DNA from 4 places in the Rahnella selenatireducens genome. Region 1 is predicted to be linked to each of the others. Evidence: predicted binding sites of a transcription regulator. Region 1 holds the regulator's gene; each other region holds the start of a gene.
What was found. The regulator LexA, encoded in region 1, represses DNA repair genes until DNA is damaged. The targets are predictions, from matches to a motif close to TNCTGTATGTACATACAGNA.

Region 1 (5,041 bases):
CGAGGCCTGTTTTCATCGGTATCGGAAGAAATTCCCCGGACTCAAAATCCGGCTGGCGCTGGCGATCCACGGCCAGGTCAACCCGACCACCGGCGTATCTCAGCGCATGCCGCAGGCACCGTGGACCGGCGAAATCGAGATTAAATATTTACTTGAAGATAAGTTGCAAACCGAAATCCTGATGGATAACGACTGCATCATGCTGGCGCTGGCCGAGAAGTGGCAGCACGCGAACGAACAGCATGATTTTTGCGTGATCAACGTCGATTACGGTATCGGATCTTCTTTCGTGATCAATCAGCAGATTTATCGCGGCAGCCTGTTCGGCAGCGGGCAACTCGGGCACACGATTGTCGATCCGCAGGGCAGCCGCTGCGCCTGTGGCCGCTACGGCTGCCTGGAAACGCTGGCTTCGCTGTCGGCGCTGAAGAAAAAAGCCCGCCAGCTTATCGCGGCAGAAAATCCTTCGCAGGCACTACGCACACCGGGCACGCAGGAGCTGATTGACCGCTTTCATCAGGGCGACGCGGCACTTTGCGCGCAGGTGATGGAAGGTGCGCGGGCGCTGGGGCTGAGCCTGTACAACTTCCTCAATATTTTGAACATTAACCGTATTTATCTGTATGGCCGCAGTTGCGGATTCGGCGACGACTGGCTCAACGCCGTGCGGGTGCAGAGCGGACTGAACCCGTTCGACAGAACCGACCACGTTAAAACGCTGGCGACACACATCGCGCCCGGCACGCTGAGTCGCGAGCAGCAAATTATGGGTATCGGCTATCTGTATGTGGAAAAGGCATTGGAAAGTATGGCGGGTTGAGCGGCGCATAATTCGTCGATCTGGCTGAAGCATGATAAAATTAAGAATGGCTGCATGATGTGGCCTATTTATCCCAATCTGCGCTCAGAGAATGTTGCTATGACCCTGAATAATCCAGAAAAATTACTTTCACAAGCTGAAGAACTTTGCCAGCAACGCAATGTTCGTCTTACACCGCAGCGGCTGGAAGTTTTGCGACTGATGGCGCAACAACCCGGTGCAATCAGCGCCTATGATTTGCTGGATCTGCTGCGCGTCAGCGAGCCACAGGCCAAACCGCCAACGGTTTACCGGGCGCTTGATTTCCTGCTGGAACAAGGGTTTATTCATCGGGTTGAATCGGCTAACAGCTATGTGCTTTGCCATCATTTCGAAGAGCCGAGCCACACTTCCGCGCTGTTTATCTGTGATCGCTGCGGGCTGGTCACGGAAAAAACCACTGACGGCATTGAAGAACGTCTGGCGAAACTGGCGCATGAATCCGGTTTTGAGTTGCGTCATTCGGTCGTTGAAGCGCATGGCTTATGTGCCGAATGCAAAGTTGTTGAAACCTGCGACAGTCACGATCATTGCGAACACGACCACAGCATTGTTGTGAAAAAACGTTGATAAACAGTTGTTTTTGAATGGGTTTTAAAAATCCTAAAGCGGAAGGGTTTTCACGCAGCTGAACGGATAATTTAAGGTGCTGAAGGAAGATATTGAAGGTTGGGTACATCCTTGTACCCGTATCCTGAAAGTGTTCCGGGTAGGAGCAGCAATGACTCAGGATACGTCACTGATACGCGAGGGGGAGTCGCGTGTTACCAGTGATATTTGTTTTTCGATTCCCAATCCTTGAGCTCTTTCTCGGCCTGATCCTTCTGATAGCCATAACGCTCCTGAATCTTACCTACCAGCTGATCACGTTTACCTTCAACGACTGTCAGGTCGTCATCAGTCAGCTTACCCCACTGTTCTTTCACTTTCCCTTTGAACTGCTTCCAGTTACCGTCGGCTTGGTCCTTATTCATAATAAATATCTCCTGTTACCTTGGGTTGTAGAGCTGCACGTTTGTTGGCAGCCCGTCCTTAACACTTCAAAGCTTAGTAGAGAATGCGGATTCGTCTTCCCAAAACAGGGATAAAAACCACTATTAGGATTAATCCAAAGCAGGAAATAACGTGGAATTGAAATCTGTCTGACTGAAAAAGGCCGCTAATTCAGGGCATAGAGGAAGCGAACACGGCATTTTCTTTGAACAGGCAATGAAACGGATAACAGTAAGAAAGAGGATTTTATCGGGAGAGTTTCTGAGTCATGCCTAAAACAACATCGCCCCAAAACGGGACGATGAGATACTGATTTTACAGGCGCGTCAGAGGCGGCCAACGCACCTGCAACGTAGTGCTTAAGCGCTGATTAGATCCAGTCGCCGTTGCGGATAACGCCAACAGCCAGACCTTCAATGCTAAAATTCTGTTCACGCAAATCAACCACAATAGGCTGGAATTCGCTGTTTTCAGGCAACAACTGAACCACGCTGCCCTGTTTCTTCAGGCGCTTGACCGTGACTTCATCATCAATACGTGCAACGACAACCTGACCATTACGGACATCCTGCGTTTTGTGTACTGCCAGCAGATCGCCATCCAGAATACCGATATCACGCATCGACATCCCGCTGACGCGCAGCAGGAAATCCGCACTCGGTTTAAACATGGCCGGATCGACCTGATAATGTCCTTCGATGTGCTGCTGAGCCAGCAGCGGTTCACCGGCAGCAACACGGCCAATCAGCGGTAAACCTTCTTCTTCTTCCATCAGCAGACGAATACCGCGCGAAGCACCGGAAACGATCTCAATAACGCCTTTACGCGCGAGCGCTTTCAGGTGTTCTTCCGCCGCGTTCGGGGAACGGAACCCGAGACGGGACGCAATCTCTGCTCGGGTCGGTGGCATACCGGTGGTGGAGATATGATCGCGAATAAGGTCGTAGACCTCTTGTTGTCTGGTCGTTAAAGCTTTCATTCCGCCCCCTGGTTGTTTATACAGTCTAGCTGTGAGTATATACAGCTAAACGGTCAATGAAAACCTAAGATTGAATAAAAACAGGGCATAACGACAATTCCTGGAATGCAGATTCCAAATCAGAACCATCGCGGCCAAAAGATGCTGACCCAGACAAAAATCGCCAATATGATGGTCAGCAGTACAGCGGCAGAACCGATATCTTTAGCGCGGCCTGACAGAACGTGAAACTCAGGCCCGATGCGGTCAATCGCAGATTCTATGGCACTGTTGAGCAATTCAGTCACACAGACCAGCACGACGGAGCCGATCAGCAAGATACGTTCTATGCTGCTCACATCCAGCCAGAAACTTAATAAAATTAGCGGGATAGTAGCGCTGGCTTCCTGCCGAAAAGCAGCCTCGTTTTGCCATGCGGCCTTGAGGCCTTTCCAGGAATAGCCTGCGGCTTTATAGATGCGGGTAAATCCAGTGACTTGGTTCGCCATTCTGTTACTGATCCTTGAAATATTATCCTGCGGGTTTTGCGCATTTTAGCGGTTTAATGGTATCTCATCACCACAGATCTCGTCTGAGCTTTCTGGTATCCTTGCGGCGAAATGGCTAACAAGAGGCTTCACGTTTTTATGTCAGGTTGGCGTAGACTTTATTACACATTATTGAATTTACCACTCTCATTGCTGGTAAAGAGCAAGGTCATACCTTCAGATCCGGTTACCGAGTTGCATTTAGACCCGACCCGGCCAATTCTGTACGTATTGCCTTATAACTCCAAAGCGGATTTGCTGACATTGCGTGCGCAGTGTCTGGCTCAAAATCTGCCTGATCCCCTTATTCCGCTGGAAATCGACGGAACGCTGCTGCCGAGCCATGTGTTTATTGCCGAAGGCCCGCGCGTTTTCTCCTATTACACGCCCAAGCAGGAATCGGTAAAGCTGTTCCACGATTACCTGGATTTGCACCGTAATAACCCGGATTTAGACATTCAGATGCTGCCCGTATCGGTCATGTTTGGCCGTGCGCCAGGCCGCGAAGGCCACGATACGCCGCATCTGCGCGTGCTGAATGGGATCCAGAAATTCTTCGCCGTGCTGTGGCTGGGCCGCGACAGTTTTGTCCGTTTCTCCAATACCGTTTCGCTGCGTTATATGGCGACCGAGCACGGAACCGACAAAACCATCGCCCAGAAGTTGGCGCGTGTTGCGCGTATGCACTTCTCCCGCCAACGTCTGGCGGCGGTCGGGCCACGTCTGCCGGCGCGCCAGGATTTGTTCAATAAACTGCTGGCATCCAAGGCGATTGAAAAAGCCATTGAGGACGAAGCGCGCAGCAAGAAAATCTCACACGAAAAAGCCCAGCAAAACGCCATCGCCCTGATGGAAGAGATTGCGGCTAACTTCTCGTATGAAGCCGTGCGCCTTTCTGATCGCGTGCTGAGCTGGACGTGGAACCGCCTGTATAAAGGCATCAACGTCAATAACGCGGAGCGTGTGCGTCAGCTTGCGCTCGAAGGACAGGAAATCGTTTATGTGCCCTGCCACCGCAGCCACATGGATTACCTGCTGTTGTCGTATGTGCTTTATCATCAGGGGCTGGTGCCTCCGCACATTGCGGCCGGTATCAATCTGAATTTCTGGCCCGCAGGTCCGATTTTCCGCCGTCTGGGCGCATTCTTCATTCGCCGGACGTTCAAAGGCAACAAACTGTATTCGACAGTGTTTCGCGAATACCTCGGCGAATTATTCAGCCGCGGTTATTCGGTCGAATACTTTGTTGAAGGTGGACGTTCGCGCACCGGGCGTTTACTGGAGCCGAAAACCGGTACGCTCTCAATGACCATTCAGGCCATGCTGCGCGGCGGTTCCCGTCCTATTACTCTGGTGCCGATTTACATTGGTTACGAGCACGTGATGGAAGTGGGTACTTACGCCAAGGAGTTGCGCGGAGCGACCAAAGAGAAAGAAAGCCTGACCCAGATGCTCAACGGTTTACGCAAACTGCGTAACCTTGGTCAGGGTTATGTAAACTTTGGTGAACCGTTGCATCTGACCACGTATCTGAACCAGAACGTGCCAACCTGGCGTGAAGCGATCGACCCTATCGAAGCGCAGCGTCCGAGCTGGCTGACGCCAACGGTTCAGGATCTGGCAGAACAGATTATGGTGCGCATCAACAACTCAGCGGCGGCAAACGCCATGAACCTGTGTTGT
Region 2 (5,041 bases), on a different contig from region 1:
TCATCAGGCTCATCATCGGTGACAGATTCACCGTAGCGTTCCTGCTGCTGAGCCGCAAAAGCTTCCTGCAACGCCGCTTCCTGTCGGGCTTCCTCATCAGCCTGCGCCAGAGGATCTTTATGCCAGTCAGCATGTTCAGCCTCTTTTTGCACGGCAGCCTGTGCATTTTCCTGCTGTTCGGCGATGCGTTGAGACGGCAATTTAATCCCGTAGGAAGCCAGTTCGCGACGCGTTGGAATACGCACTGGATTTGGACGCGGCAATTCCGGCCCGAAGCCTTTTTTCACCTGTGGATTTTCATCACTCACGGCGCTGAAAGCAGGCATAAACGTATTGCCGGCAGAAGTTGCCGCCGACTGGCCTGCCTGCGCAAGGCCAGTTGCCAGTGCTGCCGTGGCCGCGACGCTCGCAATTTGCGCCGCATCAGGTGCCGCAGAGCTGAAATCAAACGGAGAACGTGAATGCTCAACCGCCGTCTGCCAGTTACCCATACTCGGGCCATCGTCATCGCTGCGCTGAATCGGTGCCGGAGACGGCGATTGCTGTACCGGCTGCGGGTGACGCGGCACGGGTGTCTCTTCCGGAATTTCGAAGTTGTATAACGGCGGAGCCGCAGGCTGCGGTGCTTGCGGAGGCGGAGCAATTTCTACCACCGGAGGTTCAGCCGCATACGGATTCACTGTCTCTGCCTTCATAGCAGGAGCCGGTTCGGCCGCAATGGCCTGCGTAACCGGAGGCGTTTGCAACGCAGGTTCTGTTACAGAAGGCGCAGAGAAAAGAACGTCGTCTTCGTCAGCGTCTGAACCCGCGACAGCCTCTGGCACAGCGGCCGCCGCAGTAGCAGCAACCACTTTCGCCGCCGGTTTTTCGTCGCCTTCTTCCAGTAACGGATCGTCCTGCCCGTCGTATTCGTAATCTTCCTCACGGCGCGAACGGTTGGTCACAATATTGGTGACGCCAAGCACTGCGCCACCGATTTTCTCCGCGATAGTCAGCCATGACCAGCCGGTGAACAGCGTCAGCCCGGCCGCCCAGACGCACAGCAGAACCAGCGTTGCCCCGACGTTATTGAAGTACGGCGTCATCGCTGTGCTCAGCAAACTGCCGATTACACCGCCCGACGCGAAATAGTACAGGTCATCGACGTTGACGGATGCCAGACCGCAAGACGTGACAATGAGCGCCAGCGTCCCGATAAGGCGCAGCGACAGAGCAAAATAATCGACGAAATCCTGGTGATCGCGCTGACGAAAAGCCGCCCAGCACAGACTCAGGATAATAGGGGGAATAGCGTAACCAAATACGCCAAAAATGAAGAACAGCGTGTCGGCCATCCAGGCACCCACACCACCGCCCCAGTTATGAATGGGCCCATGCCATGCGGTCTGCGACCAGCTTGGATCAGAGGGGTTAAAACTCACCAGTGCTGCCATTAAATAAGCAGCAAAAATCGCTACCACAACCAGCAAAGCCTCCAGAATACGGCGACCATTGCTCAGTCTTTTCAGGGTAACGTCTTTATCTTCTGTGTATTCCTGGCTCAAGAAAGGCTCTCCAGGTTCCTGTGAACTGAGAAAAAGCAACAGCGCCGAGAGTTGACCCCGGCGCCATAGCTGTATAGATACACAGGAGTGTAGCTAAAAATGCAAGGTTTTGCACCTGACAATTACCGGGTCTTAATGACCAGGCGATTCGTCTGTTTCACTTCTTCCATTACCACATAGGTACGAGTGTCATTAACACCCGGCAGACGAAGCAAAGTCTCACCTAACAACTTACGGTAAGCCGACATATCAGGTACGCGGGTTTTCAACAGGTAGTCGAAATCCCCAGAAACCAAATGACACTCCTGAATATCTTCGAGTTTTTGTACTGCCGCATTGAACTGCTCAAACACATCTGGCGCGCCGCGGTTGAGAGTGATCTCAACAAATACCAGCAACGAAGCATCCAGATAATGCGGGTTGAGCAATGCGGTATAACCATTGATGAAACCCTGACGTTCCAGACGACGAACGCGCTCCAGACATGGAGTTGGAGATAATCCCACACGTTTGGAAAGCTCGACGTTTGAAATCCGGCCATCCTTTTGCAATTCGTTGAGGATGTTACGGTCAATACGGTCGAGATCTTTTCCCGGACGTTTTTTGTTGTCTACCATTATTATTGTCTCTCTGCTGTCCTTCCCTGCACCTGCCATACCCCAGCCAACTTCAATGTCTAAGGGTTGTCCCAAGCGAAGACCCGATTATTAAGGTTTACGCATCCAAAAGCCGTGTTGATCCCCTGTCAAAAGGAACACTGCCGTATAAACGGATACTCAAAAGAAATAACCTTGCGAAATTAATAGGTTGTAAACAGCCAACCTGATTCACTAAACCCTGCTGGAACTAAAAAACCAAAAAGCAAGACCAGAACGGGTCCGGTAGCAGCCAATTGCATAAATTCAAGTCACAGGCAGGCAGTTAATTTCTTCTTCCCCTGATGTTTTCGCAAATGCACAGCGGATTGTCAAAGTAAAAGAAGCAAAATCAGAAGAACGTGCCAGATTGAAAAGCCAGCGCCCCCTTTTTAGCTATCTTTTATCTTTGAACAATAACAATTCCGTTCACGCCTTATTTCAGTCAAATCCACACAAACTGCCGTGATTTGTCATCAAAAGTCCGCATACGGGCAAACAACCTCCCAGCGCATTCATGTCTTTGCGCTGTTTTTTTACTCTAACCATCAAACAGTTACCTGCGGCGAAATCCTTTCTACGCGGGTTCGGCAGTAAAAACTATCAGACAAATCGTTAACAACATCTGAGTTTGCTTTTTTTAACGCGCTATTTTCCCTACAATCGGTCTATCGCTAGTCGCCATCGCGGAGATGAATTACGCATGAGTACGGTTAAACACAGTAAATTATTGATTCTGGGCTCTGGCCCGGCGGGTTATACCGCTGCGGTTTATGCAGCACGCGCTAACCTCAACCCGGTTTTAATCACCGGTGTGGAAAAAGGCGGTCAACTGACCACCACGACGGAAGTGGAAAACTGGCCGGGCGATCCGGAAGGTCTGACTGGTCCGGGTTTAATGGAACGCATGCACGAGCACGCGACCAAATTTAATACCGAAATTATTTTCGACCATATCAATAAAGTTGATTTGCAGAACCGTCCGTTCCGCCTGACCGGTGACAGTGGCGAATATTCCTGTGACGCGCTGATTATTGCTACCGGTGCTTCTGCACGTTATATCGGTCTGCCTTCTGAAGAAGCCTTTAAAGGACGCGGTGTGTCTGCCTGTGCAACCTGTGACGGTTTCTTCTACCGCAATCAGAAAGTGGCGGTAGTCGGCGGCGGCAACACCGCTGTAGAAGAAGCGCTTTATCTGGCGAATATCGCCTCTGAGGTTCACCTCATTCACCGTCGTGACAGTTTCCGTGCGGAAAAAATCCTGGTTGACCGTCTGAACGATAAAGTCGCCAGCGGCAACATCGTTCTGCACACGCACAAAACGCTGAACGAAGTTGTCGGCGACCAGATGGGCGTCACCGGCGCGAGCCTGCTTGATGTCCGCACTGACGAAAAATCGCAGGTTGACGTGGCTGGCGTGTTCATCGCTATCGGACACAGCCCGAACACCGGCATTTTCGAAGGTCAGCTGGAACTGAAAGATGGCTACATCAAAGTGCAGTCCGGCTCGCATGGCAACGCTACACAGACCAGCATTCCCGGCGTTTTCGCCGCAGGCGACGTGATGGACCACATCTATCGTCAGGCAATTACCTCTGCGGGCACCGGCTGTATGGCGGCACTCGACGCCGAGCGTTATCTGGACGGTTTATCGCAAGCGCCGGATTTATAATTACTCTCCGAGGTAATTACCGGACCCAGAGTCCACATAAAGAGTAACGAATTGGGCGGCTTAATTGCCGCCTTCTTGTTTTCAGTCCTAACTCAAGCATGTAACATGAGCGGCCTCCCATCCGGATTGCTGCGCAGACTGATGCCTGATGAATAAAACACGACAACAAGAACTTATCCGCTGGTTAAAACAACAAAGCTCACGCGCCAAAGGCTGGATCCGTCTGTCCATGATGCTGGGTTTGCTCTCTGGTTTACTGATCCTTGCACAGGCCTGGCTGATGGCCGGACTGTTACACGGTCTGATCATCGAACAAGCGCCGCGTGAAACGCTCTTGCAAAGCTTCCTGCTGATGGCCCTGACGTTTATTCTGCGCGCCGTCGTGACCTGGCTGCGCGAACAGGTGGGCTTTATCTGCGGGCGGGTTATTCGTCAGGAAATGCGCAAACTGGTTCTGGATCGCCTCGAAAAACTGGGGCCCGCGTGGATTCAGGGCAAACCGGCCGGTAGCTGGGCAAGCATCATTCTTGAACAAATCGAAGATATGCAGGATTACTATGCTCGCTATCTTCCGCAAATTGCATTGGCCGGGATTATTCCCCTGCTGATTCTGGTCAGCGTGTTCCCGATTAACTGGGCTGCCGGATTAATTCTGCTCGTGACTGCCCCGCTAATCCCGCTGTTTATGGCGTTGGTGGGCATGGGCGCGGCGGATGCAAACCGTCGTAACTTTGTTGCACTGGCCCGTCTGAGCGGTAATTTCCTCGACAGCCTGCGCGGGTTGGACACCTTACGCCTCTTCAACCGCGGCACCGCCGAAGTGGAGAAAATCAAACGCTCCACCGAGAACTTCCGTGCGCGTACCATGGATGTCTTACGTCTGGCATTTCTGTCCTCTGCAGTTTTGGAGTTTTTCGCTTCGATTTCCATCGCTGTCGTCGCCGTTTATTTTGGTTTCTCCTATCTGGGTGAGCTTAATTTTGGCAGCTACGGCACGCCGGTTACGCTCTTTGCCGGTTTCCTGGTGCTCATCCTCGCACCGGAATTCTTCCAGCCGTTACGTGATTTAGGCGCGTTCTATCACGCCAAAGCGCAGGCGGTCGGCGCAGCAGAAAGCCTGCTGACGTTCCTGAGCGCCGAAGAAACCGGGATGGGTGACGGCGATAAGACCTGGCCACGTGGTCAGGACG
Region 3 (5,041 bases), on a different contig from region 1:
GGGCGGGCGTGAGCGTCTGCAATTGCTGGAGAAACATTACGTCCGCCGCGACGGCGTTTTGCCGCTGAACTACCGGCTGGTTTACGGCATTTTGCAGGTGGAAGAACTCATTCCCCGTTGATTTAAAAGAAACAGTTATACACACCAGGCACGACGCAGAACTAAGACATGAAACAAAAATACTTTATTACCGGCACCGATACCGAAGTCGGAAAAACCGTTGCCACAACCGCATTTTTACAGGCGGCAGCGCGCGCCGGACACAAAACTGCCGGATACAAACCGGTGGCGTCAGGCAGTGAAATGACGGCCGAAGGCCCGCGAAACAGTGACGCGCTGGCGCTTCAGGCTTACAGCACCGTCGGGCTGCGTTACGACGAAGTGAATCCGTGTACGTTTATCGAACCGACGTCGCCGCATATCGTCAGCGAGCTGGAAAATCGCCCGATTGATCCGCAGGTGTTATCCGCCGGATTGCGCCATCTCGAACCGCTGGCCGACTGGGTGGTGGTGGAAGGGGCGGGCGGCTGGTACACGCCACTGACCGCAGACTATACGTTCGCGGACTGGGTGATTGCCGAGCAACTGCCGGTGGTGTTAGTGGTGGGAATGCGGCTGGGCTGCATCAATCACGCCGTGCTGACGGCGGAGGCCATCGCGCAAAGTGGTTTACATCTGGCGGGCTGGATTGCCAATGATGTGCAGGAAACGGGGAAGCATCATCAGGCATACATGGCGACGCTCACGCGTATGCTGCCTGCGCCGCTGCTGGGCGAGATCCCGTTCCTGAGTGCCGGTCTGGACGTAAATCTGGGGCAATATCTGGCTCTCGAACATCTGCTTCCTGGTGGTGAATGAAGCCCGACGTCAGACCGTCAGATAATTTTTGATTAACGTCTCGTCAAGCTGTGCCAGCGTGCCTTGTGCCACGTTGCGCCCGCCGTCCACCAGACAAAAACGGTCAGCGACGCTGCGGATGAACGGCAATTTATGCCCGACCAGAAGCAGCGTCAGACCGAGATCACGGTTCAGGCGGTGAATGATGTTACCCATATTCGCCGCCATCGATGCGCTGGTGTGTTCAGTTGGTTCGTCGAGGATCAGCAGTTCGGGCTCCTGAACCAGCGCGCGGCTGATCGCCAGTTGCTGCTGCTGGCTCTCATCGAGCTCTCCCGCTTTACGCGTTCCCATTTCCTTAAGCGTCGGAAACAGGTCGTAGACCTCTTCAGGCACGCGACGCGTCTTATTCCGGCTGGCCATCATGGCAATTTGCAGGTTTTCATCGACACTCATCTGTGAAAAAATCTGCCGACCCTGTGGCACATAACCGATGCCGATTTGGGCACGGCTTTCCACAGGAAGATTTAACAAACTCTGAGGTTCTTCGTCGCGCGACTGCCAGTATATCGCCCCGCTTTTCACCGGAAGATGGCCCATAATGCAGTTCACCAGCGTGGTTTTCCCCACGCCGTTTCGCCCGATCAGGCACGTACATTGACCGCGGTACAGTTCGAGATTGATATCCCACAGAATATGTTTTTGCCCATAATACTGATTAACTGATTTTACACTTAACATCAGACCTCCCTCCCTCACGGAGCATTCCGCTGAACTTCGCTTTGACCGCCACTGTCATATTTCTGACATTTATGTTCCGCTGTTAATGCCGTAACACAGAATTAAATCCCGTTTTTTACCGACCTGTCTCACAGCATCAATTACAGATAAACAGCCATTAACCAGTGATAAATGGGGTTAACCGCTTTTTCCTTGCTCTAAAAAAGGCTTTGCTTAGCAAAAAACAGGGTATTCATCAGATTTCACTTTCAGGTTTAAAAAGCGGTTCCGGCTACAGGAATCGCTCCCTACAGAGACACTGCAACTCTCAGGCCAAGTTTGTAAAAGTGACAGAGAAAAGAGAAGTTACACGGGTGTTAACAGCGGGGCGCAGGGCGATTTAGGATTATTCATTAGTGTTGCTCAGGTTTTAACAGAACCGCCCTGACGGGGGAAAAGGGCATCTGCACTTTGCCAGTGCTGCTAACTCTGGTTTTGGTGCAAGTCATACCACAACAGGAAGCTAAAAAATCCTGATGAGATGCACTTTTGGATTATGCAAGAAACATCCACCTAAAAATCTAGGCAAAATAGGCATAAATAAAGTCTGAAAAAAGGGAAAAAATAACTAAAAAAGATGCTGATCCCTCCTCCTGCGTCCGAAGTGCACTTTTTGCCAACTCCCGCAGCACGGGGCGTGCTGAGAGTTATCCACTATTCCTGTGGATAACCATGTGCATGAGAGTAAGAAAAGATGCTACAGACGAGTCAGGGCGCGGGTTGTGCTTACTTTGCCCGTATTCACAGCTTTTTAATGATGTTGTTTATAATCAGTGAGTTAGTTAAAAGCAATACGCCCGTAATTCGTTCGTCATAGTTGTGTCAGAATTCGTCAACCTGTGGTCAGAAAGTTAACGAATGAAAAAGTTTGGGGATAATTGTCACCTGATGGTGAGAATTATTTTCCGTAATAACCTAAAAAAGTGCAGATGTAGCAACTGGTTAAATCACTGGTGATTTTTATCGATTGGAGGCTGGTTTTATATACAGTATTATAGGGTGGTAAAATCAAGGCTGGCAAAATTCGCGGAGTCTTTCATACTGTTTTTCCGTGAGCGCCTTACGTACGGCCTTATGCGTTTTCATTTCAGCCAGGTAGCCCGTCATGAGTAAAGAGTTCAAACTGCATTCCGAATTTAAGCCATCAGGCGATCAGCCTGAGGCAATACGCCGTCTGGAAGAAGGGCTGGAGAACGGTCTGGCGCACCAGACGTTACTTGGCGTTACCGGTTCCGGTAAGACCTTCACCGTCGCGAACGTGATTGCTGACCTGAACCGCCCGACGATGGTTCTCGCGCCCAACAAAACCCTCGCAGCGCAGCTGTATGGCGAAATGAAAGAGTTCTTCCCGGAGAACGCCGTCGAATATTTTGTTTCTTACTACGATTATTATCAGCCCGAAGCGTACGTCCCGAGTTCAGACACGTTTATCGAAAAAGATTCCTCGGTGAACGAACACATTGAGCAGATGCGCCTTTCCGCGACCAAAGCGTTGCTTGAGCGTCGCGACGTCATCGTGGTGGCATCCGTTTCGGCGATCTACGGTCTGGGCGACCCGGATCTGTATCTGAAAATGATGCTTCATCTGACCAAAGGGATGATTATCGATCAGCGCGCCATCGTGCGCCGTCTGGCCGAGCTGCAATATGCCCGCAACGATCAGGTTTTCCAGCGCAGTACTTTCCGCGTGCGCGGCGAAGTGATCGACGTCTTCCCGGCGGAATCGGACGATCTGGCGCTGCGCATCGAGCTTTTCGATCAGGAAGTCGAGCGGCTTTCCCTTTTCGATCCGCTGACCGGTCAGGTGCAGCACGAAGTTCCGCGTTTCACAATTTACCCGAAAACGCACTACGTGACCCCGCGTGAACGTATTTTGCAGGCGATGGAAGAGATCAAAGTCGATCTGGCCGATCGCCGCAAGGTGCTGCTGGATAATAATAAACTGCTCGAAGAACAGCGTCTTAGTCAGCGTACGCAGTTTGACCTCGAAATGATGAATGAGCTGGGCTATTGCTCGGGCATCGAAAACTATTCGCGGTATCTCTCCGGACGCGGTCCGGGCGAGCCGCCGCCGACGCTGTTTGACTATCTGCCTGCCGACGGTTTGCTGATTGTCGACGAATCCCACGTCACCATTCCGCAAATCGGCGGGATGTACAAAGGCGACCGCTCGCGTAAAGAAACGCTGGTGGAATACGGTTTCCGCCTGCCATCGGCGCTGGATAACCGCCCGATGCGCTTTGAAGAATTTGAAGCGCTGGCGCCGCAGACGATTTATGTTTCCGCCACGCCCGGCGCTTACGAGCTGGATAAATCCGGCGGCGACGTGGTGGATCAGGTGGTGCGTCCGACCGGCTTGCTGGATCCGATTATTGAAGTGCGCCCGGTTACCACACAGGTCGACGATCTGCTGTCGGAAATCCGCAAACGCGTGGCCATCAATGAGCGTGTGCTGGTCACTACGCTGACCAAACGCATGGCCGAGGATTTGACCGAGTATCTGGAAGAACACGGCGAGAAGGTGCGTTATCTGCACTCTGATATCGATACCGTGGAGCGCGTGGAGATCATTCGCGATTTGCGTCTGGGTGAATTCGATGTGCTGGTGGGCATCAACTTGCTGAGGGAAGGGCTGGATATGCCGGAAGTTTCGCTGGTGGCGATCCTTGATGCCGACAAAGAGGGCTTCCTGCGTTCAGAACGTTCGCTCATTCAGACCATTGGCCGTGCGGCGCGTAATCTCAACGGTAAAGCCATTCTTTACGGCGACAGAATCACGAATTCGATGGCTAAAGCTATCGGGGAAACGGAGCGTCGCCGTGCGAAACAGGAAGCTTACAATCTGGAAAATGGCATTACGCCGATGGGCCTGAACAAGAAGATTTCCGACATCTTGCAACTGGGCCAGCCGAAGACCAAAAAGAACAAAGACAAGCGCGATGCCGAAGCGGCGCAGACCTACAAATCGCTTACGCCTAAAGCGCTGGAACAGCGCATTAAGGAGCTGGAAAGCAAGATGTATGCGCATGCCCAGAACCTGGAATTCGAAGAAGCGGCCAATACCCGCGACGAACTCCACGCCCTGCGCGAGCAGTTTATTGCTCTTTCGTAAGGGAAAAATGCTAAAGTGCGCGGCCTGAAAATTGATAAGGAAAAGCGAGCCAATGACTGATACACCACAAAATCCCGCTGCGGCGAAAGATCCGCTGCACGGCGTCACGCTGGAAAAACTGCTGACAACGCTGGTGGATAATTTTGGCTGGCCCGCACTGGCTTCGCAGGTCAATATCAACTGCTTCAAAAGCGACCCGAGTATCAAGTCCAGCCTGAAATTTCTCCGCCGTACGCCGTGGGCGCGCAAAGAGGTGGAAACCCTGTATATGGATTTCATCGAAGGCCATTTGCGACCTGATATGACGCGCAG
Region 4 (5,041 bases), on a different contig from region 1:
TCGAACTGATTATGAGGTCCGTTCACTGCAACACGTTCTGGTCGACCTTAGCAAATTGAACTGAGGTATGAGGTCATATTCTAAGTCAAATCTCCCGGAATCAACCTTCGCGGCAATCATAAGTATGAATTATTACGTAATACTGGAGATTGAATCTGCTGATCGCCAAGTACTTATGAGGTTATGTATGCTCCAAACAGTTTTACTATCTGAAACCTAGCACCATTCTTGCTCTTTCATTAAATCCGCAACGGAAGAAGTCGGGAAGCATAATGATGAAGTGTGAAGTGTGAAGTGTGAAGTGTGAAGTGTGAAGTGTGAATTATTAGATGATGAGTGATTTCAGAAGGGGAGGGCGCTGGACTTCGAAAGAAGCCCAGTGCTGAATAAGTATGAAATCATACTTTCTTGAGGTATGCGTCCAGAGCATCGCGGATGATAGCGCTCACGCTTTTAGGCGCAATACCGACGCGTTTGTTATGCAACGCCAGGTCTTCAATTTCACGCAATGTATTCTGAGGCAGAGAAATGGTTGTCCTGGTCAATATTTCTGGTACAGGTTCAGCAACTACTTTCTCATCGCCATAGGGACGGTCTGCCAGTCTGTTCGCCAGAGCATCGGCCTCTGCTTCAGTTACTATGCGCCGATTGGTGAAAGGGGGTTTCTTTAAAGCCATTAAAATACCTCATTCAACAGAGCCAGAACTTCAGCCTTGGCTTTTTCATTAGACGTTTCCAGAACAGACTTACCTTCAGACATCACATCACGGTAAACCTTTCGGTAACATGCCGTTGCGGTCAAAGGGATCAGCCCTTCAAATTCTCGGACATATTCCAGAAACTCATGGCGTTCATTTCCCTGAAGGAGCGGATTCGTAGTGGCCATACTTTGATAGCAATATGCTTTCAGCTCAGGATTTAAATCCCGCATGCTTTCTAACTGCTGCTGAAGCTCAACCATGGTATCGAGATCCAACTGAGAACATTGGTGCGGAGCAATGATCTGATGAGCTACCGTTCCACCTGTAATCAGCTCCCGACTGTTTCGGCCGGCAACATCCACGATGACATGATCAAACTTCTCATCAAGGCTTCTCAATGTTTGAGAAATATTGTCTCTTTTCTCAATCAGGGTGATAGAAGGGGTAAGACCCGCGGCTTCGCGTTCTGCATACCACCTGGAGGCAGAGCGCTGAACATCAGCATCAACCAGACAAACATCCTTGCCAGATAACGCCAAACCCACAGCAATATTGACTGCAGTTGTAGTTTTCGCGGCCCCACCTTTATTGCATCCAATAATCGTGATCATTTGTCACCCGTGACATCAAAAGTAGTATTTCGTAAATAATAACTCACAAAAGTTAAATGTGAAGTAATATCGAGTAATTATTACATGTGAAGTAATACTTATCACTTCATACGTACACAATGAATGCCGTGCATTGCAGGAATACTTACACATTGGCGTCTATGAGCAGCAAGACTCTAAATCAAAATTATTTGTTTCCTTGGTGATCAGCACCCTAAGACTTTTCTTGGGCGCAGCTCTTCACAAGTTTAAGAGCCCATGATTATACTGTATGCATAAACAGTATTTGATGAGTGTGTACTATGAATATCTTTTACCCAGCAACTGACCCTTTGATGTGTTTGATTCCTTTATTTCAGGATAAAGTGCAGGCTGGATTTCCTTCACCGGCGCAAGATTATATTGAGAAAGGGATTGATCTAAATGAGCTTTGTGTAAATCACCCGGCAGCTACTTACTTTGTAATGGCCACAGGAATGAGCATGGTTGACGCGGGTATTTATGAAGGGTCACTGCTTGTAGTGGATAGAAGCCTTGAGGCAAAGCACGGCGACATCATAATTGCGTCACTGGCGGGGGAGTACACCGTAAAACGCCTTTGTTTGCACCCCGTAGTACAGCTCGTTCCGATGAATCCTGACTTTCCACCCATCGTTTTGCATGACGGCGGCGACGAGTTAGAAGTGTTTGGCGTAGTCACTTTTAGCATAAACGGGTTTCAGTAATGTTTGCCCTTGCTGATGTGAACAGCTTTTATGCCAGTTGTGAGACAGTATTCAGGCCTGACCTGAAGGGAAAACCAGTGGTAGTGCTTAGCAATAATGATGGCTGTGTCATTGCCCGAAGTGCAGAGGCAAAAAGACTCGGTATCAAAATGGGCGAGCCTTTTTTTAAGATGCGAGCGCTCTTCGAACGGAACAACATTATTACCTTCAGCAGTAACTACGCCCTTTATGCAGACATGAGCTCAAGAGTAATGACCGTACTTGAAGAAATGGCTCCAGCTGTCGAAGTGTATTCGATTGATGAGGCTTTCATAAATCTGCAAGGCGTCAGCAACTGTCAAAATCTGGAGGATTTCGGACGGGAGGTCAGGGCGAAGGTTCTCAAATGGACAGGACTTACCGTTGGCGTAGGCATCGGTCCGACGAAAACGCTGGCAAAGCTGGCGAATCATGCCGCCAAAAAGTGGACAAAAACTGGCGGTGTCGTTGATTTATCATTGGTTGCCCGTCAGCGCAAACTGATGAACTTGGTTGAGGTCGCTGACGTATGGGGAGTGGGGCGGAGGATTTCTAAAAAACTAAATGATTTGGGAATTCAAACGGCATTGCAGCTAGCTGATGCTCCCACACCGCTGATACGGAAACACTTCAATATTGTGTTGGAACGCACTGTCCGGGAGCTGCGCGGCGAACCCTGTCTGGAGCTGGAAGAATTTGCACCGACAAAACAGCAAATAGTCTGCTCCAGGTCATTCGGTGATCGCGTATCAGAATACGATTTAATGCGGGAGGCGATCTGTAGTCATGCAGTACGTGCCGCAGAGAAACTCCGTGGCGAACGTCAGTATTGCCGACATATCTCAGCATTTGTTAAAACAAGCCCATTTGCCGTAAACGAAGTCTATTTTGGAAAAACAGCAGGCACAAAGCTTCAGATCCCCACTCAGGACAGCCGGGATATCGTAGCTGCGGCCACTCAATGCCTGGATGCCATATGGCAGGACGGCCACCGGTTTCAAAAATGTGGAGTAATGCTTGGTGACTTTTACAGTCAGGGTGTGGCCCAGCTAGGTTTGTTTGATGAAAACAGACCAAGGTCTAACAGTGAACAACTTATGGCAGTACTCGATGGGATCAATCACAGCGGAAAAGGGCGCGTATGGTTCGCCGGCCAGGGCATCCAAAAGTCATGGGAGATGAAACGCCAAATGTTATCCCCTGCGTACACGACACGTTTCAGTGACCTTATGCGCGTTAAATTCTAGAAAAGCGTTTTACTGACATACTTGACCACCCGATTTGTTGGTGTCAGTTGCTTTAAGCATGCTCTGTTCGCTGTCACCAAGAAGGTATTTCATTTTCTCTTCTCACTCCCGATCGTTCGCTGAAAATATTCACTATCTGGTCCCAAAAGTGACACTGTCTCAAAACAGGCTAAAACTTTTGCCAGGCATATCTCTGCCTAATGTGCATATCCACTATAGAGAGAACTATCCACTGTGGCGAGTAACGACACTCAAACCACTATGGAGAGGAACAACCACTGCAGAGAGTAATATCCACTAAGGAGAGAAGAAAACACCTAAAATTGAAATATCCACTGTGGGTAGTAGAAACCACTATAGTGAGAAACTTCAAGAATCCATCAATAAGTTAGTAACCACTGACCCTTACCAGATAAGGTGTTTCAGGTTAGTAAGTACTAGGGGGGTTAGAGGAGATCATCTTAATAACCACTATAGAGAGTAATGAATGCAGCCTACAGTGGATAGGATATTACGTGATGGGAGCTTTTACTGATTACAGTGGATAGGTTGCTCACCGCAGTGGTTAGTCAGCTTTCTATAGTGGATATGAAAAAGCCTGCCATTACTTCAGCAGGCTTTAGGCCAATTAACAGCAAGAGACCAACTTTATTTCTTTGTCTGGCGAATCTGTTCCAACAACTCAAGTTCTTCTTTAGTCAGCATTACCATCTCCCGAGGTGCTGTTGAATCAGCAACCTTCTCTGCCGGGATATCAATGACGTTTTCTTCATCGATTACATCATAAACATCATCACCTATGCCCGTAGGAATTTGCGCAGGGCGTAACTTTGGCCGCCTATAGTGGATACAAAAATATACTGCCTTGCCACGCTTAACCTCTGTGTAATCAAGATAACCAATAGCCTTTAACTGCTCCATGGCCTTGCGTACAGTCGCGTTTTGAGTGATGGCTCGCGAGGTCAAATTAAGGCGGGCACGCAGGCGTGACATCGAAATTGGAGCTGGGTCTGTCGGAAGGCTTTCAATGAACGTATACAGAGCCTGCGCAGACTCCTTGCGGGAGAGCTCGTTGATAGCCCGGAGCTGCAGAAGGACTTTCTTATCGAACTGATACAACTCAAAGATCTTAGGATCCGCCTGCAACTCAACAGCATCCTTTTTCGGGCTGTATTTTGCTGACTGAACAAGGTGAGTTACGTAGTAATCACCTTCTTTGTTTGAAAACGATAGGGTGTTAGTGGCGATACGTTCAAGAGACGCCTCCAGACGCGCCCTGAGCTTCGCAGAAGAGCGTGCGGATGGAATCCCACACAGCTTAGCGAATTCTACAAACGGAAGGTATACAGAGTCTCCCAGGACCTTGTGCTTGGCAAAGGCATGTATGATCCCAACCCAAGTCTTAAAGTCATTATCCATATCAAGCCGGGCACCGGTTATCTTGATGTTCTCATATCCCTCAGACTTAACGATCGAGAGCTGCTTAAGCTCAGAGGTGACATCCATTGAGTTCATCTGACCTTTACGTCCTCGTGCCGTGGACTTCAGGGTAGGAACAAATAAGCCCAACCGCATCAACGCAACAGGCTGAACAGTGTTATTGCTGTTAGGAACCAGAGTAACAAGTTCACCTGTTCGCTTGTCAGTTTCAGAGAATGCTTTAGCTATCTCTATGTTTTTAGGCTCATTTTCAGACATTATCAGCTCTCACAATGAATGTGGATAAGAGACTTGCTGTA

Region 2: the regulator LexA is predicted to act here: its motif matches at 1,612-1,631, upstream of ACLBVC_RS07660 (DNA translocase FtsK 4TM domain-containing protein).
Region 3: the regulator LexA is predicted to act here: its motif matches at 2,590-2,609, upstream of uvrB (excinuclease ABC subunit UvrB).
Region 4: the regulator LexA is predicted to act here: its motif matches at 1,578-1,597, upstream of umuD (translesion error-prone DNA polymerase V autoproteolytic subunit).

The regions. Positions count from the first base shown of each region.
Region 1 is NZ_JBKEZJ010000018.1:31,249-36,289, reverse strand. It holds gene ACLBVC_RS21710 (ROK family protein) at 1-820, shown strand, start outside; gene zur (zinc uptake transcriptional repressor Zur) at 920-1,429, shown strand; gene ACLBVC_RS21700 (CsbD family protein) at 1,624-1,833, opposite strand; gene lexA (transcriptional repressor LexA) at 2,223-2,831, opposite strand; gene ACLBVC_RS21690 (diacylglycerol kinase) at 2,951-3,319, opposite strand; gene plsB (glycerol-3-phosphate 1-O-acyltransferase PlsB) at 3,458-5,041, shown strand, end outside.
Region 2 is NZ_JBKEZJ010000003.1:428,072-433,112, reverse strand. It holds gene ACLBVC_RS07660 (DNA translocase FtsK 4TM domain-containing protein) at 1-1,544, opposite strand, end outside; gene lrp (leucine-responsive transcriptional regulator Lrp) at 1,667-2,161, opposite strand; gene trxB (thioredoxin-disulfide reductase) at 2,883-3,851, shown strand; gene cydD (heme ABC transporter permease/ATP-binding protein CydD) at 4,000-5,041, shown strand, end outside.
Region 3 is NZ_JBKEZJ010000001.1:330,406-335,446, reverse strand. It holds gene bioC (malonyl-ACP O-methyltransferase BioC) at 1-121, shown strand, start outside; gene bioD (dethiobiotin synthase) at 169-858, shown strand; gene ACLBVC_RS01610 (ABC transporter ATP-binding protein) at 868-1,578, opposite strand; gene uvrB (excinuclease ABC subunit UvrB) at 2,723-4,729, shown strand; gene ACLBVC_RS01600 (VF530 family protein) at 4,782-5,041, shown strand, end outside.
Region 4 is NZ_JBKEZJ010000025.1:222-5,262, forward strand. It holds gene ACLBVC_RS23235 (ribbon-helix-helix domain-containing protein) at 399-677, opposite strand; gene ACLBVC_RS23240 (AAA family ATPase) at 677-1,312, opposite strand; gene umuD (translesion error-prone DNA polymerase V autoproteolytic subunit) at 1,615-2,037, shown strand; gene umuC (translesion error-prone DNA polymerase V subunit UmuC) at 2,037-3,302, shown strand; gene ACLBVC_RS23255 (RepB family plasmid replication initiator protein) at 3,951-5,000, opposite strand.